3 regions of the Janthinobacterium sp. GW821-FHT03C10 genome follow, and region 2 is predicted to be linked to each of the others. Evidence: predicted binding sites of a transcription regulator. Region 2 holds the regulator's gene; each other region holds the start of a gene.
The links. Region 2 encodes sigma-54, which starts transcription at its own class of promoters, with help from an activator protein. Its sites were predicted from a motif close to TGGCANGNAANCTGCTTT; they were not measured.
Positions count from the first base shown of each region.

Region 1: a site for sigma-54 is predicted at 4,133-4,150, ahead of AC07VH_RS18705 (EDSAP-1 family PEP-CTERM protein). Genes of this name have one in related genera too.
Region 3: a site for sigma-54 is predicted at 7,409-7,426, ahead of AC07VH_RS23760 (TorF family putative porin). Genes of this name have one in related genera too.

Region 1 is NZ_JBWKUN010000005.1:357,539-367,909, reverse strand. Features, by position in the region: gene AC07VH_RS18740 (glutathione S-transferase N-terminal domain-containing protein) at 1-362, shown strand, start outside; gene AC07VH_RS18735 (ClpXP protease specificity-enhancing factor) at 573-1,085, shown strand; tRNA gene AC07VH_RS18730 (tRNA-Thr) at 1,112-1,187, shown strand; gene AC07VH_RS18725 (Panacea domain-containing protein) at 1,673-2,251, shown strand; gene AC07VH_RS18720 (dodecin) at 2,957-3,163, shown strand; gene AC07VH_RS18715 (hypothetical protein) at 3,179-3,490, opposite strand; gene AC07VH_RS18710 (hypothetical protein) at 3,652-4,026, shown strand; gene AC07VH_RS18705 (EDSAP-1 family PEP-CTERM protein) at 4,238-5,230, shown strand; gene AC07VH_RS18700 (LytR C-terminal domain-containing protein) at 5,302-6,384, opposite strand; gene AC07VH_RS18695 (type II secretion system F family protein) at 6,396-7,334, opposite strand; gene AC07VH_RS18690 (type II secretion system F family protein) at 7,348-8,325, opposite strand; gene AC07VH_RS18685 (TadA family conjugal transfer-associated ATPase) at 8,337-9,683, opposite strand; gene AC07VH_RS18680 (CpaE/TadZ family protein) at 9,734-10,371, opposite strand, start outside.
Region 2 is NZ_JBWKUN010000009.1:190,062-200,432, reverse strand. Features, by position in the region: gene lptC (LPS export ABC transporter periplasmic protein LptC) at 1-235, shown strand, start outside; gene lptA (lipopolysaccharide transport periplasmic protein LptA) at 261-842, shown strand; gene lptB (LPS export ABC transporter ATP-binding protein) at 842-1,597, shown strand; gene AC07VH_RS25905 (RNA polymerase factor sigma-54) at 1,602-3,080, shown strand; gene hpf (ribosome hibernation-promoting factor, HPF/YfiA family) at 3,150-3,509, shown strand; gene AC07VH_RS25895 (enoyl-CoA hydratase/isomerase family protein) at 3,646-4,731, shown strand; gene rapZ (RNase adapter RapZ) at 4,732-5,595, opposite strand; gene hprK (HPr(Ser) kinase/phosphatase) at 5,762-6,697, opposite strand; gene AC07VH_RS25880 (PTS sugar transporter subunit IIA) at 6,734-7,216, opposite strand; gene queF (NADPH-dependent 7-cyano-7-deazaguanine reductase QueF) at 7,559-8,401, opposite strand; gene ilvA (threonine ammonia-lyase, biosynthetic) at 8,522-10,057, opposite strand; gene AC07VH_RS25865 (YqaA family protein) at 10,259-10,371, shown strand, end outside.
Region 3 is NZ_JBWKUN010000008.1:24,837-35,207, forward strand. Features, by position in the region: partial or broken gene AC07VH_RS23720 (TniQ family protein) at 1-296, opposite strand, end outside; gene AC07VH_RS23725 (hypothetical protein) at 310-1,041, opposite strand; gene AC07VH_RS23730 (TniB family NTP-binding protein) at 1,163-2,155, opposite strand; gene AC07VH_RS23735 (TnsB C-terminal domain-containing protein) at 2,157-4,214, opposite strand; gene AC07VH_RS23740 (hypothetical protein) at 4,219-4,965, opposite strand; gene AC07VH_RS23745 (helix-turn-helix domain-containing protein) at 5,144-5,551, opposite strand; partial or broken gene AC07VH_RS23750 (YifB family Mg chelatase-like AAA ATPase) at 5,747-6,871, opposite strand; gene AC07VH_RS23755 (accessory factor UbiK family protein) at 6,982-7,236, opposite strand; gene AC07VH_RS23760 (TorF family putative porin) at 7,507-8,268, shown strand; gene AC07VH_RS23765 (P-II family nitrogen regulator) at 8,280-8,618, shown strand; gene AC07VH_RS23770 (ammonium transporter) at 8,630-10,168, shown strand.

The DNA of each region.
Region 1 (10,371 bases), on a different contig from region 2:
CGCTGATGCGCGCCCGCGCGCGCCTGATGCTGTTCAATTTCGAAAAAGAACTGTTCGTGCACGTGCACGTGCTGGAAAGCGAACGCGCCAAGAGCAACGACAAGGCCCACGACAAGGCACGCGCGGAAATCCGCGACCGCCTGACGACCCTGGCGCCACTGTTCCTGAAAAACAAGTACATGCTGGGCGACGAATTCTCGATGCTCGACGTGGCTGTCGCGCCGCTGCTGTGGCGCCTGGACCACTACGGCATCGAACTGTCGAAAACGGCCGCACCGCTGATGAAATACGCCGAACGCATCTTCTCGCGTCCCGCGTATATCGAAGCACTCACTCCTTCGGAAAAAGTGATGCGCCGCTAAAAGATATCCCCATAAAGCTGCTACGCAGCCCGCTCTCGACTTGGCGTTACTCGCCGTACTCAAGTACGGCTGCGTTACTCAAGCCGATATCGGGCTTGCTCGCGACGCTTTCTGGGGCATCTTGGATTCTTTCCAGTTGCTCTGTTTCATTGAACTACCGGTGCGCCCGCCATTTGTTGCCGGCGGCGCTCCCGCCTCACAGTGCCTACCATGTCTGAAATCTCAACCAAACCTTATATGCTGCGCGCCATCTACGAGTGGTGCACCGACAGCGGCTACACGCCTTATCTCGCGGTCAAAGTCGATTCGCGCACCACGGTACCGATGGAATACGTGAAAAAGGGCGAAATCGTGCTCAACATCAGCTTCGGCGCCACCAGCGGCCTGAAGATGGACAACGACGCCATCCGCTTCCACGCCCGCTTTGGCGGCGTCTCGCGCGAAATCTATGTGCCGGTCGACAACGTGATGGCCATCTACGCCAACGAAAACGGCCAGGGCATGGCCTTCGAGCCCGTGCTGGGCAACGATGATCCCGACGCGCAACCGACGGACAGCCCCGCCTCCGCCGACGTCCCGCCGCCCGTGCTCGCCCCTGCTACCAGCGGTCCGACCCTGTCGTCCGTGCCGGCCAGCTCCCCCGAACAACGCGACAACGCCACGCCCGGCGACGACGAGCCACCAAAAAAAGGCGGCCGCCCGACCCTGACACGTATTAAATAGCGTATAATTCGCAACGCGCAGTTTTTGCCGACTTAGCTCATTTGGTAGAGCAGTTGATTTGTAATCATCAGGTGGCCAGTTCGAAACCGGCAGTCGGCACCAAGAATATCAAGGGCTTACAGAAATGTAAGCCCTTTTCTTTTGGACCAGTAGCAAGCAAGTGACAACGCCAACTTATAGTTGCGCCTCTCTTGATTGCAAACAATCACACCTCACGTACTACTTTCCAGCGTGGCTTCTTGTCGACGTTTCCGGCAAAGATAGGCATCAATCAGTGTGGTTTCCAGGCTGGTGCACGGTGGAACCCTTTTTGCCGCATGACGACATGCAGAAGCACGTTGGCCGACCGCCCCGTCTAGCGGCAAAGCCATCCAGCCGATACGCTGCTGCTTATCGATTTCGTTTGACAATTATCAAAATTACTGTACGTTTATACAGTTAAACTGATTTCATCCACTTTCCGCACATGTTGCATGGGCCAGAGCGTCATGCATGGCAATATGTTGACAGCGATGTACTTTGTGCGTAGATTGATCTCGAATAGCTATCCAAATTGCTCAAAATTGATGCGATGGAGGCTCAAAATTATGCAAAACTTATACTCCGAAAAGAAAGCCGCGCAGGTTGCCGCTTACTTCCTATTCCAAGCCCAAGGCCGCCTTCCTGTACTTAAGCTGATGAAGTTGCTTTATCTAGCAGAGCGGCGCTCATATGAGATGTACGGCGGTCCGATCATTGGCGACAAACTTGTTTCTATGGATCACGGACCTGTTCTGTCTCAAACATTGAATCGCATTAACGGCATGTCCTCATCTGAAGATAATGGGTGGGATGCGTGGATCGCGGATCGTGAGGATCATGCTGTGGCTTTGCGTGACGGAAGTCGGATTCGCTCGCCAGAGCAAGACCTTCTGGAATTATCTGACGCCGAGTTTGAAGTTCTCGCAGAAACTTGGAAAGATTTTGGTCATTTGAGCAAATATCAGATTCGCGACCTCACTCACAAAATTTGCCCTGAGTGGGAAGATCCTGAAGGCTCATCAGTACCCATCACATTAGAAAAATTGTTCGAAGTACTTAAATTCAATAATGAACAAACACGGTTACTGAAAAAACAATTACGCGAGCAGCAGGCGATCAACGCCGCTTTTACATCGGCGGCATGATGCCCGGCTGGTTACCTCGAGCCAAGGAAACACTACTCATACCATCTGGCCCTGGTGGTTTGTTTCATTTATTTGTAGTACTAAATGACCCAGCGCCCATTGATGGCTATCCTGACAATATGTGCGCGTTGGTATGCGTTTGTTCGACCTATCCGAACGTCCCGTTCGATGCAACTTGCGAGCTTCAGGTCGGAAGCCATCCTTTCGTAGAGCATCACAGTCACATCGCCTACAAGCATACTCGACTGGAGCCTGCGGCAACATTGTCGCAATTGGTGGAGAGCGGGGTATTTCGTGTGCACCGTCCTTGCGGAGACCCGCCTTTTTCAGAGATCAAAGCCGGGCTGAATGCATCGAAGTTCACGAAGGGTGCCTTCAAACGACTACCGATTTAGTTGTGTAGCTAACCTTTTTCTTCCCAGGCGCCTGCAGGATGCTCCTGGCGCCATTGACGCTCATCGCGCCCCGAAGTGAGCGCATAGCGTGGGACGCAACGCGGACTATCTCCACCCACACGCCAACAAAACCAACTGAAGTCCTGGCTTTAACCGGCAGCAATGTTGCCAGCATGATGGCAGCCTTCGCCAGATTCGCAATCGCATTGCTGCACCGCGCAATGACTATCAGCACGTTTAGGCGCAAGATGGGCACGTGCCTGCGCAAAGCAGGCTCCCGATGTCTGGCTTGCCTACCTGGGGAAATATCATGTCCGCACACACTTACAAGCTGATCGAACTGGTGGGAACGTCGACCGAAAGCAGCGATCAGGCGATACGCGATGCCATTGCCAAGGCGGCGCTGACAGTCAAGCACATGGACTGGTATGAGGTGACGGAATCGCGCGGCCATATCGTCGATGGCAAGGTGGCGCATTTCCAGGTCACGCTCAAGGTCGGCTTCCGGCTCGAATAGCGTACTGCGGCGCGTTCAGCGCCGTCCAGGCACTCCCCGGCTCTCCAGCCACTCCCGGCCGCCGGCCTCCAGCGCGGCCTCGATCACCTTTTCCGGCAAGCTGTACACGGTCGCCCAGCTGGCGCGGCCGTCCTGCGTGTTGGCGGGAAAGCTGTGCGTTTCGATGGGCCAATGGTATTTGCGTTTCAGCGCTTTCACGATGGCGGCCAGCGAGACGCGGCCTTGCAGCGGTTCGGCGCCGGACTGGTCGCGGTTCGACAGCAGCACGGCCAGGACCTGGCCGCGGCCCGTGCGTGCGCCGGGGAAGGTGGGGGTTTTGTTTGCCATCGCCTATTCTACCGGGCAATGATGGGGCCAGAGACGATGTGCCGCACCTTTGATCTGACGCAAGCGCCGCAGCGGCTTTCCAGCCACGATGACCATTTCGCCAGGCGTGCCAGCCCCCTTTTGGCAGCCTGGGCTTGATACAAGGGGCACAGGAGAACATCATGCACAGCCTGAACATCCACGCCATGCAATGGCAGCCCGTCGCCGATATTTCCGCCGTCGACCCGCTGCTGCCCGACGACCTGGCCTGCTTTCGCGAACTGCGCGACGTGCTGCAGCGCTATGGCGCGCTCGACCGCTTCGGCATTTCCCTGATCCACCGCCATTTCGACATCGCCGACGACGAAGAGCTGATGGAGTACACGGACGCGGCAACCCGCACCTTGACGGTGAAACCTGTCAAGAAAAGCGACATCGACTGGCAGCACACGACGATTACCAACTGGAAATTGACGGAAGGCGAGGAAGTGGCGCGCATCGGCTGCGGCTGCGCGCGCAATTCGGGCGGCCACCTGGGCTATCACCGGGGTACCTGAGGCTGGCCGATGCCGCCCGCCAGGCGGCGTCGGCCTTTCTTACACTTTGCTTCCACCAGCTCAGTCCGTTTTACGCAAGCGTTTGATTTGAATTGCTTTTTTTGTGTGGCACGCAAGCTGCTTATCACTGTCTACGAGATGAATCCAGGAAAGTCATTCTGGATTCTTTATCCCCCGGATTTTCCGAGACTGACTACGATAAGAGGCTGCGATGAACGTCGATCACACACGAAGCAAGACCCTGGGCTGGCTGGGCGCACTGGCGGCGGCAAGCCTGCTGGCCAGCGGTCAGGCGCAGGCCGGCGCGTACGGCCTGGCCGTCAACGAATTGAACAATTTCCGCATCACCACCAGCGCCGGCGCGCTGTCGCTGGCCGGCGCCAACCGCAACGCCAGCGACAGCGCCTTTTTCCAGGGCGGCGTGGCCGTCAATCCGCGCGCCGTCAATACGGGCCCGGCCGCCAATGCCGACGTGCTGCAAGTGTGTTCGGGCGGCGGCTGCAGCGGCTTGCCGCAAAATAACTACGCACCCAGCCCCAGTTCCAAGCTGGAATTCGCGCGCGGCGATGCGCATGCCTTCGGCAACATGCTCAACGGCACCGGTTCGACCGTGAGCGCCGTGGCGGAAGCACAGCGCAACACGGTGGGCGCCGCCACGGCCACGGCTGGCGACACGCTGACCGGCTCCGTCAACCTGACCCTGTCGAGCGCCGGCTTCATCACCTTCAGCTTTATGGGACGGCGCGACCTGCGCACCAGCGTGACGACCATGGGCGACAAGTCGAACGTGTCGATCATGGATATCTTCAATATCTCGTGCAATACCGCCAGTCCCGTCGGCTGCCTGTCGAATGCGAATGCCGACGGCGTGATCTTCCAGTTCGCGCCCGACGGCGATGCCAACAATGGCAGCGACGTCAACGGCAACCATACGGTCGGCAGCCTGGACCCGTTCAGCCTGAACATGACGGCCGGCACCAACGATCCCGCCACCTCGCGCGCCTTCACGAATGGCTTCGCGATGTTTTCCCTGACGTCGAATTTCGCCCTGCCCGCCGGCAGCTATACCTTGAACTTCTCCAAGTCCACGCGCACCGACATCGTCGTCATCGAACCCTTGCAAGTGCCGGAGCCAGGCACCCTGTTCCTGCTGGGCACGGGACTGGCCGGCCTCGCCTTCACGCGCCGCCGCCAGCCGAAATAAACACTGGCACGCTCAAAAACACGCGGCGCCCGCCAAGGCGCCGCGTGTTTTTTTATGCCAGCCGATGCGTGTTAACCGAGCCGTGCCAGCGCCTGGCGGGCCAGCTGCAATTGCTGCAGATAATAGCGGTGCAGCATGGCGGGGTCGCTCAGGTCGTGTCCCAGTACCAGGCGCAGCTCGCTGGCAGGGCAGTCGGCGGCCTGGATCGGCACCTGGGTCTGCACCTGCGTTCCCAGCTGACGGGCCAGCTGGCGCGCCGCCTGTTCCTGCGCGGGCCGGTATTCGACGCGCGTGCGCGCCACCTGGAAGCTGCCAGCATTGGCCAGGCGCACCACCTGCACGGGCGTGCCGGCCAGGCTGCGCGCCAGCGCGGCGGCCAGGCCGGGCACGCCGTTGCCGTTCACAATTTCCAGGCGCGGATGCGGCGCGCCAGCCACAGGCACAGGCGCGGCGGGCAGCAACGCGCTAGCGGGCAGGCTGCGCACCGCCGCCGGCACGCGCCGCAGCTGGGCCATGCCATCGCTCTGCGTGATCTCCACGCGCGCCATCGCGGGCGCATCCGGTACCGGCGCGGGCGCGGGCGCGGACTGCGGCGCCGCCTCGCCGCGCAAGACGGCCATGTCGCGCCGCACATCGTGTTCCCGCAAGCTGGCCGCCTGGCGCCGCATGACGGCCGCGCGCTCGTGCTGTCCCAGCCGCTCCAGTACCTGCGCCAGGTGCTGCCAGGCCAGCGCATTGAGCGGATCGAGCAGGCATGCCTGTTCCAGCGCAGTCAACGCTTGCGCATCGCGTCCGCTTAAATAATAGGCATGACCGAGATTGCTGAACAGATAGGCCTGCCGCGGCCGCGCCATGCCCGCCTCCTGCGTCAACGCCTGCCACTGGGCAATGGCGGCAGCGTGCTCGCCGCGCTGCGCGTGCAGCACGGCCAGGCCATTGCGCGCGTCCACATGGCGCGGCGCATGGCGCAGGGCTTGCTCGTAGGCCGCTTGCGCCGCAGGCAGGTCGCCCCGCTCGAAATGCTGGCGCCCTGCCGCATAGGCGGCATCGGCGTCGGGCCACTGCGGCACCGGTGCATGGGCCAGTTGCGTGGTGCAGGCGGCCAGGCCCAGGCAGGCGCAGGCGGCGGCCAGGCGGGAAATCGTCAAGCGCATGGTGACTCCTTTCAGCGGCTGGCCATGGCCGGCACGAGCACGCGATAGACTTCGATCACGGCCGGCCCCATGAGCACCAGCATCAGGGTGGGAAAGACGCAAAAGATCAGCGGGAACAGCAGTTTCAGGGCGATCTTCGCCGCCGCCTCCTCGGCCAGCAGGCTGCGCTTGCCGCGCAGGTTTTCCGAATGCACGCGCAGCGAGTCGCCCATGCTGGTGCCGAAGCGTTCCGACTGGATCAGCATGGCGACGAGGGTGTCGACGTCTTCCACGCCGCTGCGCAGGGCCAGGTTGCGCAGCGCCTTTTCCTTGGAAAAGCCGGCGCGCATTTCCATCAGCACCAGTTGCAATTCCTGCGCCAGCACCACGCTCTTGATGTGGATTTCGCCCGACACCTTCACCAGCGCACGCTCCAGGCTCAGGCCCGCTTCCACGCATACGGTCAGCAAGTCGAGCGCGTCGGGGATGTTTTCAAAGATGTCGCGCTGGCGCCGCTTAGCCGTGCTGGCCAGCACCAGGTTGGGCAGGTAATAGCCAACGGTGGCGCTGACGCACAGCAGCAGCAACAGCACGCTGCGCAGCTGCGCCGCCATGGCGCTGGCCGCATACAGGCCCAGTACGGTGGGAAACAGCAGGGCCAGCACGGTTTTCGCGGCAAAGTACAGGGCCGGCGCGCTGGCCTGGCGCCAGCCCGCGTTCATGAAGCGCGTGCGCAGCGGCGAGCGCTCCCAGCCCTCTTCCGGCAGCGACAGCTTGCTGAACGGCTGCGCCACGCGCACCACCCGCTCCACCCAGCCAGTATCGGCCACCGCCTCGCTGGCGGCCGGCGCCATGGCGCCGAACAGGCGCTGACGCAAGGCGCCGGGAAAGAAGATCAGCCACGCCAGCAGGGCCAGCGCCACCACCACGGCGAAGACGATCAACAAGAACAGCAGTTGTGCACCGCTCATGCCACCTCCAGTTTTATATCCTGATACGTATCACATTGCGCATCCACACCACGCCCAGCGCCACCATGCCAGCCGCGTACCACAGCAGCTTGATGCCGCTGGGATCGGTCCACAGCAGGCGGATGTATTGCGGGTTGACCAGCGCCATGACGCCGATCATCACCACCGGCATCAGCCCCAGCACCCAGGCCGACATGCGCCCCTCGGCCGACAGCACGCGCACCTGGCCCAGCAGTTTTAGCCGGGCGCGGATGATGCGCGCGATGCTGACCAGCACCTCGGCCAGATTGCCGCCCGATTCGCGCTGCACCAGCACGGCGATGACGAGGTAGCGCAAGTCCGTCAGCGGAATGCGCGCGGCCAGGTTTTGCAGCGCCTCGTTCATCGGCACGCCGTAATTGATCTCTTCGTGCGCCATCTTGAATTCGCCGCTGATCGGCTCATTGAGCTCATCGCCCACCATCTGCAGCACATTCGAAAACGAGTGCCCGGCGCGCAGCGCGCGGGCCAGGAAATCGGCCGCTTCCGGCAATTGCGCCTCGATCTTTTTCAGCCGCGCCGCGCGCGCGCGCAGCACCAGAAGGCACGGGGCGCTCACGGCGCCGGACAGCAGCAGCAAGGCGCCCGGCAAGGGCATGGACCAGGCCGCCAACAGCAGCAAGGCCGCCAGCAGCAGGGCGCCGCTGCCGCCCAGGAACTGCGCCACCGACCAGGACAAGCCCGATTGCAGCAGCAGCCGGTCCAGCCGCGCCGCCTGCGGCAATCGCCGCAGCAAGCGCTCCAGGCCGGGCGAACGCGCATAGCGGCGCTGTTTGAGGATGGACACCCGCTCGCCGCCGCCCTCGCCGCGTGCCGCCATCAGCCGCAAGCGCCGGTTGATGCGCCGCGCCGCGCTGCCATGCGTGCCCGACCACCACAACCAGGCGCCTTCCACCATCAGGATGCAGGCGGCGAACAGCAGCACGGCAAAGCCGTAGAAGACCAGGTCCATGATGCGTCCTTCTATTCGTAGATGCGGTCGGGGTCGAACACCGAGTCAGGCACCGGGGCGCCAAACATGCGCAGGCGTTCCGTAAAGCGGGGACGCACGCCCGTGGCGCAGAAATGTCCCTGTACCTTGCCGTCGGCATCGACGCCCGTCTGCTCGAAGCGGAAGATTTCATGCATGGCGATGATGTCGCCTTCCATGCCCGTCACCTCCTGCAGGCTGACCAGCTTGCGCCCGCCGTCCGTCAGGCGCGACACCTGCATCACCACCGTCACGGCCGAACAGATCTGCTGGCGCGTGGCGCGTGGCGTCAGGTTCACATTGGCCATGCCGACCATGTTTTCCAGCCGCGCCAGCGCGTCCCTCGCCGTGTTCGAGTGGATGGTCGCCAGCGATCCCTCATGGCCCGTGTTCATCGCCTGCAGCATGTCGAGCGCCTCGGCGCCGCGCACCTCGCCCAGGATGATGCGGTCGGGCCGCATGCGCAGCGCATTGCGCACCAGCGCGCGCTGCGACACTTCCCCCTTGCCCTCGATGTTCGGCGGGCGCGTTTCCAGGCGCACCACGTGCGGCTGGCGCAGCGCCAGTTCGGCCGCATCCTCGATGGTGACGATGCGCTCGCTGCCGGGAATGAAGCCGGACAGCACGTTGAGCAGGGTCGTCTTGCCGCTGCCCGTGCCGCCCGAGATCAGGATGTTGACCTTGGCCTGCCCCAGCGCCTGCAGCACCTGCACCATGGGCGGCGTCAGGCTTTTGTAGTCGAGCAGGTTGGCGATCGTCAAAGGCTGCACGGCAAAGCGCCGGATCGATAAAATCGGGCCGTCGACGGCCAGCGGCGGGATGATGGCGTTGACGCGCGAGCCGTCCGGCAGGCGCGCGTCGACCATCGGGCTCGATTCATCGACCCTGCGCCCCACGCGCGAGACGATCTTTTCGATGATCTTCATCAGGTGCGCATTGTCGTGGAAGGTCACGTCCGTCAGCTGCAGCCGCCCGCCCCGCTCCACATACACCTTGTCGCAGGTGTTGACGAGGATATCGGACACGCTGGCGTCGGCCAGCAACGGTTCGAGCGGGCCAAAGCCCAGCATCTCGTGCTGGATGTCGAGCACCAGGCTATGCCGCTCGTGCTGGTTCAGCACGATGCGCTCTTCCTCGATCACGCGCTGCACCAGCAGCGCCAGCTCGTGCTTGAACTGCTCGGCCGTCAAGCGCTTCAGCCGTTCCAGGTCGATACGGTCGAGTATCGTCTGGTGCATGGTTTTCTTCAGTTCCTGGTAGGCGTGCAGCGCCAGCGCGCCTTGTCCATGCGTGGCGGGGCGCACCGTCTCATTTGCCGCCAGGCGTTCGCGTAAAGTCATCTCGGCTCCCATGATGGCCCCCGGCGGGAGCCTTGACATTTGTCCCTGTCCTAAGCCTCGCTGCGACTGAACAGGCGGTCGAACAGGCCGCGGCTTTCCGTCACGCGGCGCGCCGTCACCAGTTCCACCAGTTCGGCCAGGCTGCGCGCCACGGCGCTGGTGCGCGACAGCTGCAGCAGCGGGATACCCTGGTTGACGGAATCGGTGGCGGCAAAGTAATCGTTGGGCACCGTGTGCACCACTTCCGCGCCCAGCGCCTGCTCCAGGTCCGCCAGGCGCAAGCGCCCGCCCTTTTCATAGCGGTTGACGATCAGGCGCAGGCGCTCGCCCGGATAGCCGAGCGAGCGGAAAATATCGAGCAGGCGGCGCCCGTCGCGGATGTCGGGCAAGGCCAGCTGCAGCACCGGATAGATGGTGTCGGCGTTGTCGAGCGCGCGCAGCGACAGCGCATCGATCTGGCGTCCCACGTCGAGCACGATGTAGTCGTAATGCTGGCGCGCCACGGCCAGGATGCGGTCCATGTGCTCGGGCTGCATGTCGACCTTGTGCGCCGGGTCGTCGGCCGCCGCCAGCACGCCGAAGTTCGGCGTCACGTGCACCAGGCACGAGGCGAGGAAGGCGCCGTCCATGCGCGCGATCTGCGCGCAGATGTCGGACAGGGTCATGGCCGGCTTCTGGTCCGAGACAT
Region 2 (10,371 bases):
CGATCGCGCGGCCAGTCCGAAGGCGCAGAACCTGACCGTGAGGACGGAAGCGCTGACGGTGTTTCCGGACGAGGAAAGAATGGAAACGGACGTGCCGGTCGATATCCTGACGGGTACTTCGCGCCTCAATGGCATCGGCATGAAGGCCAATAACGCCACCGGCGTGGTGGAAGTGCAAAATGCGCTGCGCATGGTCCTCCCGCCGAAACCGCGCCCGGCCGCGGCGGCAAAATGACAGAATGAAACAAGGAAACCATACTATGAAGAACATCTTGCTGTTGAGCGTATTTTCTCTGGCCATGATGGGCGTGGCGCATGCCGAGAAGGCCGATTCCGAGAAGGAAGCCGTCATCACGGCGCGTAGCGGCCACGTCGATGACGTCAAGCAGATCCGTACCCTGACGGGCGACGTCGTGCTGGTCAAGGGCACCCTGACCATGAAGGCGGGCCGGGCCCTGATCACGGAAGACCCGCAAGGCTACCAGTTCATTACCTTCTGGGCCGATCCCGGCAAGCTGGCCACCTTCCGCCAGAAGCGCGATGGCGCGGGCGACCTGTGGGTCGAAGGCGAAGCGGAGCGCGTGGAATACGACAACAAGACGGAAGTGGTGAAACTGTTTTCCAGGGCCAAGCTGACGCGCCTGGAGGGCACGAAAGTGACCGACGTGGCCAATGGCGCCTTCATCTCGTATGACAGCCGCAAGGAAGTGTTTGCGATGGAAAATTCCAACAGCGGCACCAGCACCCCCGATGGCGGCAGCGTGCGCATGGTGATCCAGCCGAAGACCAAGGCGCCCGCGGCGGAGAAAGCGCCGGCCACGCCTGCGCCAGGAACGAAATAATGGACAATACTCGTTGCGGCAGTACCCTGATCGTTCGCGGGCTGCAGAAAACCTATGGCAAGCGGCAAGTCGTGCATGACGTGTCGCTGCAAGTCGAATGCGGCGAAGTGGTGGGGCTGCTGGGTCCGAACGGCGCCGGCAAGACCACGTCGTTCTACATGATCGTCGGCCTGGTGCCGTCCGATGGCGGCAGCATCGATATCAGCGGCGTGGACATTTCCAGCCTGCCCATCCACCGCCGCGCGCAGATGGGCCTGTCGTACCTGCCGCAGGAAGCGTCCGTGTTCCGCAAGCTGACGGTGGAAGACAATATCCGTGCCGTGCTGGAAATCCAGACCGTCGAAGGCCGCCCCCTGAAGAAGGCCGAGATCGAGGAACGGCTGGATAAACTGCTGGCCGACCTGCAGATTGAAAAGCTGCGCGAGAACCAGGCCCTGTCCCTGTCGGGCGGCGAGCGCCGCCGCGTGGAAATCGCCCGCGCGCTGGCCACCGATCCCCGTTTCGTGCTGCTCGACGAGCCCTTCGCCGGCGTCGATCCGATCGCCGTCATCGAGATCCAGCGCATCGTGCGCTTCTTGAAGGAGCGCAATATCGGCGTGCTGATCACCGATCATAATGTGCGCGAGACGCTGGGTATTTGCGACCGTGCCTACATCATCAACCAGGGCTCGGTGCTGGCGTCGGGACGCCCCGACGACATCATCGCCAACGAGTCGGTACGCCGGGTCTATCTGGGCGAACACTTCCGCATGTGAGCCAATGAAACAATCATTGCAGCTGCGCACTTCGCAGCATCTGGCACTGACGCCGCAGTTGCAGCAATCGATACGCCTGTTGCAATTGTCTACCCTGGAATTGCACCAGGAACTCGAGCAGCTGCTGACGGACAATCCCTTGCTCGAGCGCCTCGACGATCCGCTCGACCGTTCGCTGCGCCTGCTGTCCGACGGGGCCTTGAGTTCCACGGCCGCGCCGGCCGAAGCGCCGCCCCAGCCGCCAGGCCAGGAGGCGCCCGCAGCGCCGGCCGAAGCGGAAACGTTTGACGGCGAGGGGGGCGACGGTGCGGCCGCCGCGGATGGCGGCGACAGCGACTGGAGCGAGGCGAGCCGGGGCAAGGCGCCCGACGACGAAGATTCCCGTCCGCAATTGGAGGCCCACCACTGCACCCTGCGCGAGCACCTGATGGAGCAGATGCGCGTGACGGTGCTCGAGTTGCGCGACCGCGCGCTGGTCGAGCTGATCATCGACGCGCTCGACGACAATGGCTATCTGGAAGAGTCGCTCGACGACATCCTGGCGCGCCTGCCGGAAGAGCTGGAAATCGACGCCGACGAGATGCGCACGGCCTTGTCGCTGCTGCAAAGTTTCGATCCGCCGGGCGTGGGCGCGCGCAATGCGTCCGAATGCCTGGCGCTGCAGATCAAGCGCTTGCCGCACGTCGCCATGGTGACGCGGCGCATGGCCCTCGTCATCGTGGAAAAGCACCTGGCCTGGTTTGCCCAGCGCGATTTCAACAAGCTGAAGAAAGCCCTCGATTGCGACGAGGAAGACTTGCGCGAGGCGCAGACGGTGATTCGCCAGTGCAATCCGCACCCGGGCGCCGTGTTCGCCTCGGATGTGTCCGACTATGTGGTGCCCGACGTCGTCGTCAAGCGCGCGCGCAATGGCTGGCAAGTCACCCTGAACAACGACGTCATGCCGCGCCTGCGCGTCAACGCCATGTACGCCAACCTGCTCAAGCAGGGCAAGGGCGAGGGCGCCATGGGCGCACAGTTGCAGGAAGCCAAGTGGCTGATCAAGAATATGCGCCAGCGCTTCGACACGATCCTGCGCGTGGCGCAGGCGATAGTAGAAAGGCAAAAGAACTTTTTCTCGCATGGGGCCGTTGCCATGCGCCCCCTTGTGCTCCGTGAAATAGCTGATACACTGGGTTTACACGAGAGTACTATCTCGCGGGTAACAACTCAAAAGTACATGCTGACCCCGCACGGCATGTTCGAGTTGAAATATTTCTTTGGTAGCCACGTCGCCACCGAAGCGGGGGGCGAAGCGTCATCGACGGCGATACGGGCATTGATCGTGCAACTGACAGGAGCAGAAGACCCTAAAAATCCTTTATCCGACAGTAAGATTGCGGACATGCTGGGGGAACAAGGCATGGTGATTGCGCGACGTACTGTTGCCAAATACCGGGAAGCATTGAAAATTCCGCCAGTGAGCCTGCGTAAGTGTTTGTAAGTTTTTTTCGGTTCCTCTGCGGGCCGGATAGGATGGACCGCACGAACCCGATCATCTTTAGGAGTGTGTATGAATCTCACCATCAGCGGACATCATCTCGAAGTGACACCAGCCATCCGTGAATACGTACAAACGAAGCTGGAGCGCGTGAAACGTCATTTCGATCAAGTCATCGATATCGCCGTGATTCTGACCGTGGATAACCTCAAAGAGAAAGAAAAACGTCAAAAGGCCGAAGTCAACCTGCGTCTGAGTGGCAAAACCGTCTATGTGGAAAGCCTGGCGCAAGACCTGTATGCCGCGATCGATGCCCTGATCGACAAGCTCGATAGGCAAGTGATGAAATACAAAACCAAAGTGCAAGGGCACGGTAAAGAGGCGATCAAGCATCTGCCAGACAACTCGGAAGAAGAATTCGCCGCCGCCTAAGCGGCCTGCGACTTTCAACCGGTTGTGATCAACTAAGGGCGCACATTGCGCCCTTTTTTGCGCCCGTCCCTGTCGAACGCAATGTTCCCCGCGCAGGCGCTAGAATGTTGGCACTTTCACTTCTTTCCATCCTGCCATGAGCGACTTCGTCCAGACTTCCATCCGCCACCGCACGGGGCACATCGTGCTCGACCGCCCGAAAGCCTTGAATTCCCTGTCGCTGGAGATGGTGCGCGCCCTGAACGCGGCCTTGCTGGCCTGGCGCGACGACCCGCAGGTGGATGCCGTCGTGATCCGCTCCAGCAGCGAGAAAGCCCTGTGCGCCGGCGGCGACATCCGTTTCTTTTACGATGCGGGCCTGGCCACGCCGCAAGGCGGCAGCGCCCAGCTGGAAGATTTCTTTACGGAAGAATATGCTTTAAATCATCTGATTCACTTCTACCCGAAACCGTATATCGCCGTGATGGACGGCGTGGTGATGGGCGGCGGCATGGGCGTGGCGCAAGCCGGGCCCGGCAACCGCCTGCGCATCGTCACGGGCCGCACGCGCATGGCCATGCCGGAAGTCAATATCGGCCTGTTCCCCGACGTGGGCGGCAGTTACTTTCTTTCCCGCCTGGCGGGCCGGCTGGGCCTGTACCTGGGCTTGACGGGCTTGACGATCAACGCGGCCGACGCCCTGTACACGGGCCTGGCCGATGTGTATCTGCCCGAGGCGCAGATGGGGGCGTTGCTGGCCCTGTTCGAGTCGACGCCGGGCGAGGCCTTGCCGGTCGCCATCAAGGCGCTGGCGGCGCCCTTCCAGGCCGAGGCGGGCACTTCCCCCCTGGCCGCGGCGCGCGCGGCGCTGGACCGCCATTTCAGCGCGGGTTCGGTGGCCGCCATCATGGCCTCGCTGGCGCAGGACGACAGCGCGTTTGCCGCGAAGGCCCTGGCGGCCATGCGCTTGCGCTCGCCCTTGATGATGTGCGTGACCCTGGAATTGCTGCAGCGGGGCGCCCATCTGGGCGTGGCCGATTGCCTGCGCATGGAGCGCACGCTGGTGCGCCACAATTTCGAACATGGCGAAGTGCTCGAAGGCGTGCGCGCGCTGGTGGTCGACAAGGACAATGCGCCGCGCTGGCAGCCTGCCAGCCTGGGCGAGGTCGATGCAGCCATGGTGGCGCGCTTCTTCGCCCCCGTGTGGCCGGCGCAAGCGCATCCGCTGCGCCACCTCGACTGATTAAGAACGCTCGCGGTGGCGCAGTACGACCCGCTCGTTGGGGCCGAAGTATTGCGCCAGCCGCTCCGCCATGTACACGGAGCGGTGCTGGCCGCCCGTGCAGCCCAGGGCCACCGTCAGGTAGCTGCGGTTGTCGGACTTGAATGACGGCAACCATTTCTCGATGAAGGCGCGGATGTCGGCCAGCAGTTCCAGCGCGCTCGGCTGCGCGTCGAGGAAGGCGATCACGGGCGCGTCGCGGCCGTCGAGCGGGCGCAGCGCCAGGTCGTAATAGGGATTGGGCAAGGCCCGCACATCGAAGACGAAATCGGCATCCAGCGGCACGCCCAGCTTGAAGGCGAACGATTCGAAGAACAGGGTCAGCGGCGCGCGTTCGGAGGCGACGATATCCTTGATCCAGGCACGCAGCTTGTTGGCGCTCAGTTCCGAGGTATCGATCACATGGCCCAGCTGCTCGATGGCCGACAGGCGTTCGCGTTCTTCCGAGATGCACTCGATCAGGGTGCGGCGGCTGGCCGGATTCTGGTTCGGGCGCAATTCGTGCGACAGGGGATGGCTGCGCCGCGTTTCCGAGAAGCGCGCCACCAGCGAATGCGTGGTGGCTGTCAGGAACATGACCTTGACGTCATGCCCCTGGTCGCGCAACAGGGCTACATTGTGCGGCAAGCTGACGAGCGACTCGGCGCTGCGCGCATCGACGGCCACGGCCAGCTGCGGCGTGCCCTCGTCAAGCAGGGTTTGCACCAGGCTCGGCAGCAAGGCCGGTGGCAGGTTGTCGACACAATAGTAGCCGGTATCTTCCAGCACATTGAGCGCGACGGATTTACCGGAGCCGGATATTCCGGTGATAAGGACGATATGCATAGCCCGATCATACAATAAAGGACGGCACTGCGCTCCCGAGGCAATTATCTTTACAAATTATTGCAATTTGGACTGTGGTATTTCTTTGCTGCACGCGCCAACATTGTCGTCGGATTACGCGGGGCCTTGCCCCACCTCGGCGGCCCCGCTAATCCGACCTACGTTGTTAATCGCCACTCATGGCGAGGCGTTGCCGCTCCATGAACTCCTGCAAGGTATCGATGCCGCGCAGCTGCAGAATCGTGTTGCGCACGGCCGCTTCCAGCAGCACGGCGATGTTGCGGCCGGCGGCGACGGGGATGACGACCTTGCGCACGGGCAAGCCCAGCACGTCTTCCGTGGGGAACAGGAAGGGCAGGCGCTCGACTTCTTCCTCCAGCGCGTTGCGGCGCACCAGGTGCACGATCAGTTTCAGGCGCATCTTACGGCGCACGGCCGTTTCGCCAAAGATGGCCTTGATGTCGAGTAAACCCAGGCCCCGCACTTCCAGCAGGTTTTGCAGCAGGGGCGGGCAGCGGCCTTCGATCATGTTCGGCGCGATGCGCGAGAATTCGACGGCGTCGTCGGCCACCAGGCCGTGGCTGCGCGAAATCAGCTCCAGCCCCAGCTCGCTCTTGCCCAGGCCCGAATCGCCCGTGATCAGCACGCCCACGCCCAGCACGTCCATGAATACGCCATGCATGATGATGCGCTGCGCCAATTTTTTCGACAGGTAGACGCGCAGGAAGTCGATCACTTGCGCAGCCGGCAGCGGGGTCGAGAACAGGGGGATGTTTTGCTCGTCGCAGATGGCGAGGATGTCGGGCGGCGTTTCCAGCCCTTGCGCGATGATCAGCGCGGGCGGACCGCCGGCGATCAGTTCGCCGATCACGTGGGTGCGCGTGTTGACCTTCAGGCGCTGGTAGTAATTGATTTCCTGGTGGCCAAAGACCTGGATGCGGCCCGGATGGATCAGGTTCAAGTGGCCCACCTGGTCGGCGGCCGACGAGACGTCGCCCGAGATCAGGCGTTCGCCGCCGGGGAAGCCGGCGAACCAGCCCAGTTGCAGACTTTCACGATTATCGTCGTACAGGCGTTGTATCGTCAGCGGCGTTTGCAACATGGCAGTCTTCTTCAGGAGTGGAGGAATACCTGAAGTTTAACCCGCCGCTTGCAGACTGGGTTGCCAATTGACGATGCGCGAATGCACGGATTTCGGTTCCGGATCCGTGGCCAATGCCGTGCGGAAGGCGTCATCGGAAAACATTTCGGCGATTTCCGACAGGATTTCCAGATGTTGCTGGGTGACATGATCGGGAATCAGCAGGAAAAACAGCAGATTGACGGGTTTGCCATCGGGCGATTCGAACGGAATCGGCTCGGCCAGGCGCACGAAGGCGCCCAGCGGCGATTTCAAGGTCTTGCTGCCCTTGACCCTGCCATGCGGCACGGCCACGCCATGGCCCAGACCCGTTGAGCCCAGGCGTTCGCGGGCAAACAGATTGTCCGAGACGGTAGAGCGGGCGATGCCGTAATTGTTTTCGAAGATCAGGCCGGCTTGCTCGAAAGCGCGCTTCTTGCTGGAGACTTCCAGGTCCAGAAGGACGTTTTCGAGAGATAATATTTTGCTAAGATTAGTCATGACACTCAATGAAATGGTGCAATGCGCAGAGGGCTTGCGAGCCGAATTATAGGCCTGTTTTCGCGGCCTGTAACGCCAATTCTCAACAGTATACGCCCGCCGCGGGCGCAGTGGGCGCTATAGCCTATGTGGCCATCATTTTGGCAAAAAAATAACATCGGCGCGCATCGGCTATTTCTTGATTAAAAACACGCCGCGCGCCGGTTTTTCCGCCGCCGAATGCCGATTTTCCGATTTTTCAGCGTCTTTGACATGCTCTGCGGCACTACTGCAACGTTGTTTTAAAACACAGCCAACATTCCTGTTGGCATGGTTTTGGGGGGGGCGCGGTGTTGCCTAGCGTTACTGGCGCGCATTGCGCAGATTGCCCGGCATCGCTCCCGTGCTGAAGTTGCTGCGCCAGGGATTGATGTCGAGGCCGCCGCGGCGCGTATAGCGCGCATACACGGACAGTTTTTGCGGCTTGCACTGACGCAAGATATCGACAAAGATGCGCTCCACGCATTGCTCGTGGAATTCATTGTGCTCGCGGAAACCGATCAGGTAGCGCAACAGGCTTTCCTGGTCGATCTGCGGTCCCGCATATTCGATCTGCACGCTGCCCCAGTCGGGCTGGCCCGTCACCAGGCAATTCGATTTGAGCAAGTGCGAGACGAGTTTTTCTTCCACCGGCGCATCATCGAACGCCGCCTTCAAGAGCTGCGGCGAGGGTGTGTATTGCGTGATTTCCAGGTCCAGGCGGTCGAGCAGCACGCCGTCGAATTCGCCCATTTTCAGTTTGCCGAAATCTTCCTGCAAGGTCAGTTCCACTTGCACGGGCGCGCCGAAGCCGTTCGATAAATCCTGCTTGAGCAAGATCAACAGGGCTTCCGGGCTGTCCAGCTTGGTCTGGTTGAACGAGTTCAGGTACAGCTTGAACGATTTCGATTCGATGATGTTGGGCGAATCGGCCGGCGCGCTGACCTTGGCAATCGCCACCTGCGGCTTGCCGCGCTGGTTCAGCCACGACAATTCATACGCGTTCCAGATATCGAGGCCGAAGAACGGTAATGTACCGTGCAGTTCCAGCTCGTCGCGCTTGCCCTGGCGCGGAATCGGAAACAGCAATTCCGGCGCGTAATCGGTGCGGTAGGCGGAGCTTTTGCCCAGGGGAGATTGTTCGGCGAGGTCGTTGGTGGTGGTCATGGTGGCGTGGCTACAAATTCTGTGAAGGGTGAATGGTAGCTTATTTCAACCCAAGGGCAAGGACCGGGGTCAGACCCGACGGGTCTGACCCCAGCATTTGCAGTAGGGTTACTTGCCAATTTAACCCAGGAACAGCTTATACACGGGATTGCTGCTTTCATCCCAGTAACGGTAGCCCAGGGTATCGAGGAAGCGGGCGAATTCTCCCATTTCATCGGGCGGCACTTGCAGGCCGATCAGGATGCGGCCCACGTCGCCGCCCTGGCTGCGGTAATGGCACAGGGAAATATTCCAGTTCGGCGCCATGCTGTCGAGGAAGCGCATCAGCGCGCCCGGGCGTTCGGGGAATTCGAAGCGGTACAGCAGCTCGTCCTGCGCCAGGCGGCTCTTGCCGCCCACCAGGTGGCGGATGTGCGACTTGGCCAGCTCGTCGTGGGTCAGGTCCAGGGTCTTGAATTCGTGTTCCTCGAAGGTCTTCGCCAGCACGCTTGATTCATGCCGGTCGGCAATCTGGATGCCGACGAACACGTGCGCGGCTTTTTCATCGCTGATGCGGTAATTGAATTCCGTCACGTTGCGCGCGCCGATCAGCGAACAGAAGCGCTTGAAGCTGCCCCGCTGTTCGCGCATGGTGACGGCAAACACGGCTTCGCGGAATTCCCCCAGCTCGGCCCGTTCCGCCACAAAACGCAAACGGTCGAAATTCATGTTCGCGCCGCTGGCGATGGTGACCAGGGTTTCATTGTTGACGGGGTGTTTGGTCAGGCTGGCCCGTTCCACGTAGGCCTTGGCGCCGGCGATGGCCAGCGCGCCGGATGGCTCCAGAATGCTGCGCGTGTCCGTAAACACATCCTTGATGGCGGCGCAGATGGCGTCCGTGTCGACCGTGATGATTTCATCGACATACGCCTGCACCAGGCGGAAGGTTTCCTCGCCGGCCAGGCGCACGGCCGTGCCGTCGGCGAACAGGCCCACGTCGTTCAGGGTCACGCGTTCGCCCGCCTTCAGCGAGCGGGCCATGGCGTTCGAATCGACGCTTTGCACGCCGATGATCTTGATGTCGGGGCGAATCTGTTTCACGTAGGCGGCAATGCCGGCGATCAAGCCGCCGCCGCCGATGGGGGCGAAGATGGCGTGGATGGGCCCGGCGTGCTGGCGCAGGATTTCCATGCCGATCGTGCCCTGGCCCGCGATCACGTCCGGGTCGTCGAACGGGTGCACGAAGGTCAGCTTCTGTTCCTTTTCCAGGGTCAGCGCGTGGTTGTAGGCATCCGTGTACGACTCGCCGTGCAGCACCACTTCCACGTTCACGCCGCCGCGCCCCTTGACCGCCTCGACCTTCACCAGCGGCGTGGTGGTGGGCATGACGATGACGGCGCGGCAACCCATGCGGGCGGCCGACAGGGCCACGCCCTGGGCATGGTTGCCGGCCGAGGCGCAGATCACGCCGCGCTTGCGTTCCGCTTCGCTGAGCTTGGACATCTTGTTGTAGGCGCCGCGAATCTTGAAGCTGAACACGCTTTGCATGTCTTCGCGCTTGAAGTAAATCTGGTTGTTCAGGCGCTGCGACAGGGCAGGTGCCAGTTCCAGCGGCGTTTCGGTGGCGACGTCATAGACGCGGGCGGTCAGGATTTTCTTGAGGTAGTCGATGTTCATAGTCTGCAAGCAAGTGATTCTGGGCCAGAAAGGGTCTGGAGCGTGTCGGTCGATAGCGGCGGCGCGGCGGCGGATAGCCTGGCGACAATAATGCTCTGTGGAACTGCGGGCGGGTCTGCCTTTGCCAGCCGGCGCGATGTGTGCGGCGCCCAGGCTGCTCTTCATTATAATGGAGAGCCTTACCGCATCGCGAAGTGTTCCATGATCGAATCCGCAATCGCCTGGCTGCTGCAGCTGATCGCAGCACCGGAAGTCGGGCTGACATCGGTCTTTCTGATCAGCTTTATTTCCGCCACCCTCTTGCCGCTCGGCTC
Region 3 (10,371 bases), on a different contig from region 2:
CCCAACGGCGATACATTGAGAGGCAGCACCCAGCGCAGCTTCGTGGTCTCCTGAACTGTAATCCCTAACGCGTGCAGTCTGTGCTCTAGCGTAAGGCGTCTAAGTGCATCTTCAGAGAGAGAAAATTCATTGCACAGCCAACGAGCCTCTTGATCGTCACGCAATCGATCTGGGTCCTTGTGCCGGGACTTCCCAGGTGGACGAGGGTAACGCCAAAAACCGTTCATTTCACCCGCACGTTGTCGCCATGACGATAACGATTCACCGGACAGCGGTGGCGGGCGAAGTAAGAACATGATCGACCCTCTCCTATATTGAATTGCCAAGTATTTTTTGAATAATCGAATTGACCGGGGTTGGATAGCGCGTCCAAGCGATCAGGTCTTTGAGGTGCTTAGGATGCTTATTTCGAAACTCTTCCACTACTTGTTCGATCATGTGATCTGGCATGTAGGCCGCCTGCTCTAACCACGGATAACACCCAACCCCCAAGTATGGATAGTTGTACTTGGAGCGATAATTTCTGGGCGTGTGATGCCATAACAGTAGCCTGGAAATTGCTAGATCGCTGTGACTTTTTACACTACAAAAGCCGAGCTCTAGGCCTGGCGAGAAGCGGCGCCTGAACTCTTTTGTCCACTCTGCTGCTGGATTGGGCTCGCTTTCACGAAAGTCACGTCGACACCCGACGCATCTTAGGCGGTGTGTCCTTGTGTATAAAATTGGCTTTTCACATCTATCACACACATCGAGAAGAGCTATGTCATGAATTGGGCAGATGAGCGACAAGGAATAGTTGAAGTAATGCGGAACGATCATTCCTTTGTTCATACAGACTAAGCATATCCTTCCCTGCAAACCGAGTCCGAACGCTTTGAGATAAAGAACCGATGTCATACGTCTCCTTCCTAATGTGAGCTTCCCTTCGAAGAACAGCTGAAGTTCATCATCACTAAGAACCATTAGGGCCGAAAAGGAAGCGTTGTAAGTTCGAAGAAGATTACGCAGACTGCCGAAAGTATTCATCTCGGCTAGCTGCATAATATGATCCTGCCGACATTGGTTACTTGTTCGCGCAGGGCGGACAAGTAACCTTGCTGTGTTTTCTCCTTGTCCAACAGGTTCGAGATACAGCGCTCTTCGGACGTTCGTCGGAATCATTTCAATCCTTCCTTGCTGGGTTGTCCCACGTGTCGCACCAATCGTGATATGGCTCACCCACTTGGTCAAGTGGCCGACTCGGTCCGTTGGCCAAGAACGGGTTGAGTGAACTCTTGATTGAGTCCCCCATCATGACTTGAAATCCTTTTGCTAAATCCTCTTGGTTCCATTGCTCTCGTCCAGCGGCGACAGCAATCCCAACAACTCGGCTGAACAGAGAGAAAACGTAGTCGAATATCCCGTTGGTCGAGAAATAAATTCTCTTGGTAATGTCTGTTGTCACTTCGGTAGTAAGAGCAAGCGGAAGTTCCGCGTCAAGTCTTTTAAGGAACTCCTGAAAATCAGAAAACCTTTTTGATGTATCGATCTTGAAATAATCCATTTTTACCTGACGCGCGGCTCTCCGCCTTAATTGTGGATTGCGTTGAATGATTTCCAGAGCTGAAGGCGCACCGAGAAGAACGACAAGAATTCTGGAGCTATCGATCAGATCCCGGATCCAGTCGCCGATGTCTTTGACACCTCCAGCTTTACGTCTGGCGGTAATGTCGTGCACGTTGTCGATCACAATGACTCGAGTTCCGATGTGACTAAGTAGCTTCAGAATCCTACTTTCTAAGGATTCATCCCCTTGTGTACTGCCGATCACTGGTTGGATCGATCGCAGTAACTCCACGGCGATGCTTCGCTTTGTCATGACTGATGGCAAGGTGAAGCTGACGACCGGGACTTTTGATTTCCATCCTTCATGATCATCTGGCCAAAGACGTTTTAAGTAGCGAGATAGGTGGCTTTTTCCAGAGCCGGATGGTGCCAGCACCAATAGTCCAGCTCCTTTGTCTAATTGTTCGCAGATGCAGACCTGATCTTTGATTTCCAGCAGAGCACGTACAAACATCGGATGTTGTACATGCATCTCTTTGGTCATGTACTGCAGTCGCTCTTCAAGCGCTACACCATGCCAACGAGACTTAGGTTTTTCTTTCTTTTCCATTTCAAAAATCCTCCGGGATATCCCAATGCTCATCGATCACTTCCAGCAGGGTCTCGTCGATCTGGCAGACCTGGTACTCGAGATCGGTTACCGACTCAACCGTAATCGTGTCGGTAGCATGTACAGTTGAGGATTCCACCTCGTTAGAGGATGCCTTATTTGCCCAAGAGCGCTCGCGGCGCTTAGAAGATGATCGCAACTGCCTGATCAGTTGCTGCAGGTCAGCCCTAGCTTTCAATAGGTCCGGCAAGGACGGGTTTTTGATCATGCGGTCTCTGGTCATCTTCCTGATAAGCCGATGCTGATATATCGTGGTTCGTTCCGTGTATTCCCGCTGAACGCTAGGTACCATGAAATATCGCTTTTCAAATGGATCGCGAACGAAAATTCGGTCCAGGGTCTCCTCTGCTGGATATCTGAAGAATATTTTGGCGCAGCTTCCCAGGCGGTGCCGCAAGTGAATCAACTGGTCGCTCTGATAGATGAGACCAAGAAATCGCACACCCTCAGGCCTTAGTTGAACCTCGTGGGAAAGAGAAAAATATGCGTCAAATTGATCCAGGTTCATTGGAAGGCGGCTTCGGGTATGGCGCATGCTGGCATCCCACGTCTGTGCGGGTGTCAGTCCGTTTTCACGTGGCTTGTTTGCTTGAATGTTATATGCCCACTGCATGACGATGGATTTGAAGTCATTTACGCCCATTGATGCAGAAGCCATGCCTTCGTTCAGTTGGGATTTATCTTCTTTCGCACCACCAAAGCCAGGTAGCTCACTAAGTAGATATTCAACTAACTCTCCGTTAAAATTCTCTACAACGGATTTCTCGGTCGGCGTGCGCGGTTTCGCCCAAGCACACATACCGCTACTGGCCTCGTGTATTGCTGACTCCAAAGCTGCGGCGTGAAAGTAAAGCGCATTGTCGAAGATCGCAATCCCCGGGTTACCAAAAGCGTCAGAAACGCTGAGCTCAAGACCTGCATGATGCATACTCGGCCCCTTGGGTAGCATAGTGGCTCGAAACGCCGCTAGTGCGGAGGCAGTACTACGATGACGGTGACTTATAGAGAGTCCTAATGGGCGCGTACTAAACTGGTCCACTGCTGCCGTGATGAAGCCCCGTCCCATCGGCAAGTCTGTGAATTCATCGATCAAGAAGATGCGAGTATCCTTGTCATCGAATTCCACAACCTCAAGAGGGCGTTGTGCCTTGTCTCGCGGATAGTGTGAGCGAAATTGTTTGTTTGCATTCGCTATCCCTTTATTGCGTAAGCAGATTTCGTAAGCCGAAAATTCGCTTTTGATTATTCGGTTTAAAGTTGACCAGCTAGGTTGTACAAGACTCACCTGATCTGCGGGCATTGCTTTCTGAAGCTCAGCTTGTACGTCAAGCAGAACATCGAACGTACGAATTTTTCTTATCGGATTTGCCCGGATGTCCAGAAATGTTTTGCGCACAGCTTCAAGCAATGCCGGAGGTAACCGCTTGCCCGCGCCACTCCCACCGCGGTCTGCGAAATTAGGAACTAATGCGCGGTAGTCTCCTTGAAGTCTGTCGTACTTGAGAGACCATTCATACACAGTTCGCAATGAGAAGTTGATCAGCTCACGGTCTTCGGACTGCATTCGATCTTTTAAACGTGAGAAGTCCAGTTCAAGTAGCGGTGTCGACCTTAAGCATTGATAACCAAGCTTGCGTAGTTCAGTGATGTATTTGAACAGGCTGTATGCGTGCCGCCTGGCAGCTTCGCTTAAGTCTGTGCCAAAAATTGCGAACGAAGTGCGCTCATAGGGGAGTGCAGATATTTCTGCAACTTGTTCCCTGCCGGCGGCTGGTACTAGGCGGCGTGCAGCGTACTCGTCATAAATTGACGCAGCAGTCGTGAAACGCTCTTCCATTGTCTCGAGATTACGCAGGATGACTTGCACACCCACGACACGGACAACTTCGAATTTAGTCAGACCATGTTGTAGCTTCTGTCCGGATTCCAGCGTGAACATCTTCGGCATGAACTCTCTCGGTGGCAGGGCCACCCCAGCTACGGATTTATAGTTGGTCATGGCATCAAACCCTCGATAGCTGTTCCCACCAGCTGTGGCCGCTGGTCGATGAGCCGAGCGCGATCGCCGGAAGATCGATAAGAGGAAGTGGTGAGACAGGAGAATCTGGACCAAATGCCTGATTCGGTGCAAAAAAGGCCTCTCCTCTCCAGGCCGCGGCATAGACACAACCTAGGTCGAAGCCTGCGTCCACGAGAGATGAAAATTTCTTCGCGCCGCTGGTCGCGACATAGAACTTTAGCTCTGATGATTCTTCTTTAGGCACGCACTGTGCAGTGCGGCGCATTTCAATCAAGTTGTGCCGAAGATGAAGCGAAAGCGGATATCGATCGGTCCAGCATAAGTACTTAATGCCATATTCTGCGAAGCGGGCCTTATTACGATCCAGGTTGGCTTGAACGATCGCCGTGATATAGCGGGAATTCTTCACCTCTACAACGTAGATCGTCTTGTCCGCACCTACGGCAAGATAGTCAGGGACGATCTCGCACCCAAATTCATCGAGACTGGTTCTGAATGGCTGTTCTTTGAAATGGGTAATCTGACCGAGCGAGGCAAGGTATTCCAGCAAAATTAGTGCGACAGCTTCGTTGCGTCCCTGAGCGCCTACGAAGCGGTTAGCATGGTTTGACCAGAGCTCATGGTATTGCGTGGACTTGGTGCGGCCCTTGAGTTTCCGAACTGGCGGGGCGGAAAGGACGTAGCTGAGCCATTCCCTGGATCCCATAAGGACCGGTATTTCATCTGGCATGATCTCTCCCAGTGCTGCTATGGCGCAGCGTGAAGTAAATAGGGGATTGACCTTCCTGTCGTAGATAAGTATCTTTGAGTTTGAGAACTGTTAGGGATACTTAATCCTTGACCGGAAGGGCGGCGGATCTACAAATTGTGGGTTCGTCGCATTCTTTTTCGACGATCGGTTAGTTCATCTACATAATATTTTTCCTTCTTAAAAGAGCAATGATTTCGTCCTGTTCCTCTTTCGGGACATCAATTGCTAGACCATCCCACACCACATACAGCCCAGTTGGGCCGTGCTGAACTTGCTCTGGGTCTCCTCCTGGTGCATTTATCCGTTCAATAGCGGCAATTCCCCAAAGCAGGCGAAGGTCGCTAGGAGGCAATTCCATGGACTCAGCAATTCGCCGAACTTTTTCCAAGGGGGGCGGTGGGCGTCTCGAGTTCTCGAGTTGAGAGTAGTAGCCTCGAGTTATTCCTGCTGAGTCGGCTACTCGCGCTTGAGTCATGCCGGCTCTATTTCTCAGCCTGTATAGCTCCGAGCCGAACGTCAACTCATCTTTAACAGTGGCGCTCATAGGTCCCCGCCGGACCAGCATTCTTTTTCAAGATAGCATGTCATTCTAGGGGTTTGCAAGATTAAATTCCTTTAAAAACATATAGTTACGTTCTATTGGTATAGGACGTAACTCAATGATGGCTGACTCGTGGGGAAAGTAAAGGCGGGGCGGGAATCATCAAAGTTTCCCGGGAACTTTGACGACATTTCCGTTTAACTATGGTGATGCGCAGTGATAACGGAGCACGGCGTCCGGCGTGCAGCGGCAACGTCCCGAAGCGTGGCCCAGATAGCCGCACGGGCAGGGATTCATGGCGGCGATCAGTTGAAAACGGGCAGGAAACTCGGCCTGGCGGGCCGCGCGCGAAATGCTGATCACCCCCGATTCCATGGGCTGGCGCAGCACATCGAGCACCCGGCGCTGGAATTCAGCGATTTCATCGAGAAACAGCACGCCGCAGTGGGCTAGCGAGATTTCTCCCGGGCGCGGCACGTTGCCGCCGCCCACCAGGGCCACGCCGGACGCCGTCTGGTGCGGGGCACGGTAGGGGCGGCGTTTCCAGTGTTCCACCTTGAAGTGGCCGCCCAGCGAATGCACGGCAGCCGATTCCAGCGCTTCCTCGTCGCTCATGGGCGGCAGCACGCCGGGGAAGCGGCTGGCCAGCATGGTCTTTCCCGCGCCCGGCGGCCCCACCATCAGCACGTTATGGCCGCCCGCGGCAGCCACTTCCAGTGCCCGCCGCGCCTGCTGCTGTCCTTGCACGTCGGCAAAGTCGGGATAGGCCAGAGCGTGCGCTGCCAGCATGGGCTGATGACGTTGCAGGGCCGTGTGGCCGGCGTGCGCGGAGAAGTGCGCGCAGACTTCGAGCAGGCTGTGGGCGGGATAGATGCAGGCGTCGCTGACCAGCGCCGCCTCGTCCGCGTTCGCCTGCGGCAGGATGAAGGCGCGTGGCGCGCCCGCCCGACTGCGCTGCATGGCAAAGGTCATGGCCAGCGCGCCGCGGATGGGACGCAACTGGCCTGAGAGCGACAGTTCGCCCGCGAATTCGTAATGATGTAATTGGTCGCCCGGCAACTGGCCGGAGGCGGCCAGGATACCCAAGGCAATAGGCAGGTCGAAGCGGCCTGATTCCTTGGGCAGGTCCGCCGGCGCCAGGTTGGCCGTGATGCGCCGCGCCGGCATCTCGAAGCCGCAGTTTTGCAGCGCGGCACGGACGCGGTCGCGCGATTCCTTCACTTCCGTATCCGGCAGGCCGACTATCGTAAAGGAAGGCAAGCCATTGGCAAGGTGGACTTCGACACTTACCTCGGGCGCCTCCATGCCGGCCAGGGCGCGGCTTTTCAGGACGGCCAGACTCATCAGACTCCCCTGTGCCCTGGGGCGGGCAGGATCAGTCTAGCGCTTGAAATGCCGTCAGGCTTGAGGTATGCCAGCAAGGCCGTCAATAACGGCGCCTCGCTGACGGCACCTTACACCTTGGCCTTCGATTCGTTCAGGCGCGTTTCCAGTTCGATCAGGCGCAATTCCAGTGCGTCGAGCTTGGCGCGGGTCTTGGCCAGCACTTGCGCCTGGATATCGAATTCCTCGCGCGTGACGAGATCGAGGCGGGCGAAGCCCTGGGTCATCATCGATTTCACGTTTTTCTCGATATCCTTGGCAGGCGAGTTCTCGATGGCTTGGTGAATCTTGCCTTGCAAGTCGTTAAAGAAGGTATTCATGTCCATGTTCAGTCCTTTTATGGTGCGGCATGTGCATCGCACCATTGCGGTGCACAGCGGTGTTAATCTGGTGCGAAAATAGGCAAATCCACAACGCTTCAGCAGCGTATTCCCGCATGCCCAGCGGCTTGCAGGGTATGTATGGCCGGAAACGCACCTGTCAAGGTGGCAAGAGAGCTGGCACGTATTCTGCTAAAGAAGGTATGAACGCTTTGTGATCTCCAGCCAAGATTTTAAACCTCAACCGCTTTAAAAGTTCAATAAAAGGGAATCGCCATGAAGAATCTGTCCAAGAACATGACTTTAGCTGCAGCGTTGACGCTGGCCATGACCGCCTTGAGCGGCAGCGCCATGGCCCAGGATGCGGTGGCGGCGCCTGCTGCTGCCGCACCTGATAACGTGGTGAGCTACAACGTGGCGCTGACCAGCGACTACCGCTACCGTGGCGTGTCGCAAAGCCGTCTCGACCCTGCCATCAGCGGCGGCGCCGACTATACCCACAATCCGACGGGGCTGTACGTGGGAACCTGGCTGTCGAGCATCAAATGGATCAAGGACGGCGGCGGCGATACGAACCTGGAATGGGATATTTATGCCGGCAAGCGGGGCGAGATCAGCAAGGATTTTACCTATGACGTGGGCGGCCTGTATTACTTCTACCCATCGAATGGCTTGAGCACGAATGCGAACACCTTCGAGCTGTACGGCCAGCTCGGCTATGGCCCGGCCTACATCAAGTACTCGCACTCGACCACCAATCTGTTCGGCGTGGCCGACAGCAAGAACAGCGGCTACCTCGACGTGGGCGCGAATATCGATATGTACGAAGGCTATCTGCTGAACTTGCATGTGGGCCGCCAGAAAGTCGAACATAACGATGCCCTCAGCTATACCGATTACAAGCTGGGCGTCACCAAGGATTTTGGCGTGGCAACTGTCGCCTTGGCCTACGTCAAAGCCAATATCACGTCGCTGGCACCGAATGGCAAGAATCTGGCGAAATCCGGTCTCGTGCTGACCGTATCCAAAACCTTTTAAGCGAGACTGCCATGAAAATGATTACTGCAATCATTAAACCGTTCAAACTGGACGAAGTACGCGAAGCCTTGTCGGCTATCAATGTGCAAGGCATTACCGTTACCGAAGTCAAGGGGTTCGGCCGCCAGAAAGGCCACACGGAACTCTACCGTGGCGCCGAGTATGTCGTTGATTTTTTGCCCAAGACCAAGATTGAAGCGGCCGTCGATGACGCCATTGTCGACCAGGCCATCGAAGCGATCGAAGGCGCGGCGCGTACCGGTAAAATCGGCGACGGCAAGATTTTCGTCTACAACCTGGAACAGGTCATCCGCATCCGTACCGGTGAAACCGGCAACGAAGCGCTCTAAGGGGAATATTGATGCGTAAAAATATAACAAAATTGCTAGCTGGGTTTGCCTGTCTGTGTGCGTTTGGCGTCGCCGCGCCGAGCTTTGCCGATGCCCCTGCCAAGACGGAAGCGGCCACGACCGCGGCCGTCGCCGCGCCCGCCGTCACGCCCGTGCCTGACGCAACGGCACCGGCTGCCGCCGTGCCGGCCCCGGCCGCTGCCGCGCCAGCCGCCGCGCCCGTCGCCAACAAGGGCGATACCAGTTTCATGATGATTTCCACCTTGCTGGTGATCTTGATGACCATCCCCGGCCTGGCCCTGTTCTACGGCGGCCTGGTGCGCTCGAAGAACATGCTGTCGGTGCTGATGCAAGTGTTCATGGTGTTCGCGCTGGTCATCGTGCTGTGGTGCATCTACGGCTACTCGGTCGCCTTCACGGAAAAAACCGCCTTCTTCGGTGGCTTCGACCGCTTGTTCCTGAACGGTATCTGGGACCCGGCCAAGGGCACGTTTGCCGCCGCCGCCACGTTCAGCAAGGGCGTCGTCATTCCCGAGTTCGTCTTCGTCGCCTTCCAGGGCACGTTTGCCGCCATCACCTGCGCACTGATCGTCGGCGCCTTCGCCGAGCGCGCCAAGTTTGCCGCCGTGCTGGCCTTCGTCGTGCTGTGGTTCACGTTTGCCTACCTGCCAGCGGCCCATATGGTGTGGTTCTGGACCGGTCCTGACCTGATCACCAATGCCGCCACCTCGGCCAGCGAAGCCCTGAAAGCGGGCTGGATCTGGCAAAAAGGCGCGCTGGACTTTGCCGGCGGCACCGTGGTGCACATCAATGCCGCCGTCGCCGGCCTGGTGGGCGCGATCATGATCGGCAAGCGCGTTGGCTACGGCCGCGAATCGATGGCACCGCACTCGCTGACGATGACCATGATCGGCGCTTCCCTGCTGTGGGTGGGCTGGTTCGGTTTCAATGCCGGTTCCTCGCTGGAAGCGGGCGACGTGGCAGCCCTGGCCTTCGTCAACACCTTGTTGGCCACTGCCGCCGCCACCCTGTCGTGGGTATTTGGCGAGTGGATCAGCAAAGGCAAGCCCTCCATGCTCGGTGGCGCATCGGGCGCCGTGGCCGGCCTGGTGGCGATCACCCCGGCGGCCGGCTTTGTCGGCCCGATGGGCGGCCTGGTCATCGGCTTGCTGGCCGGTATCGTCTGCCTGTGGGGCGTGAATGGTCTGAAACGCCTGATCGGCGCCGACGATTCGCTCGACGTGTTCGGCGTGCATGGCGTGGGCGGCATCCTCGGCGCCTTGCTGACGGGTGTGTTTGCTGCACCACAATTGGGCGGTCAGGGCATCTTCGACTTTGTCACCAACAAGATGTCGGCCGACCCGTACTCGATCGGCCATCAGGTGTGGGTGCAGGCGCAAGCGGTCGGCACCACCATCCTGTGGTCGGCCCTGGTCTCCGTCGTCGCCTATAAACTGGTCGACATCGTCATCGGTCTGCGCGTACCGGAAGAGGAGGAGCGCGAAGGCCTCGACATCACCAGCCACGGCGAGCAAGCGTATCATGGCTAAATAGCAAGGATCTGGCATGCCAGCGCCCCGGCGCGGCGTGCCTTGTCTGAAAAGGCGCCTCATCGAGGTGCCTTTTTTTCGTTGTGGGAATGGAAAAGGTCTTTAAAACAAGGCTTTTGCCCCGATTTGGGGTACTTACACGGTAATATAGTCGGCAGTTCTGTGTGCTTTTTTGAATACTGCACATAATTTAAGGATGTAAC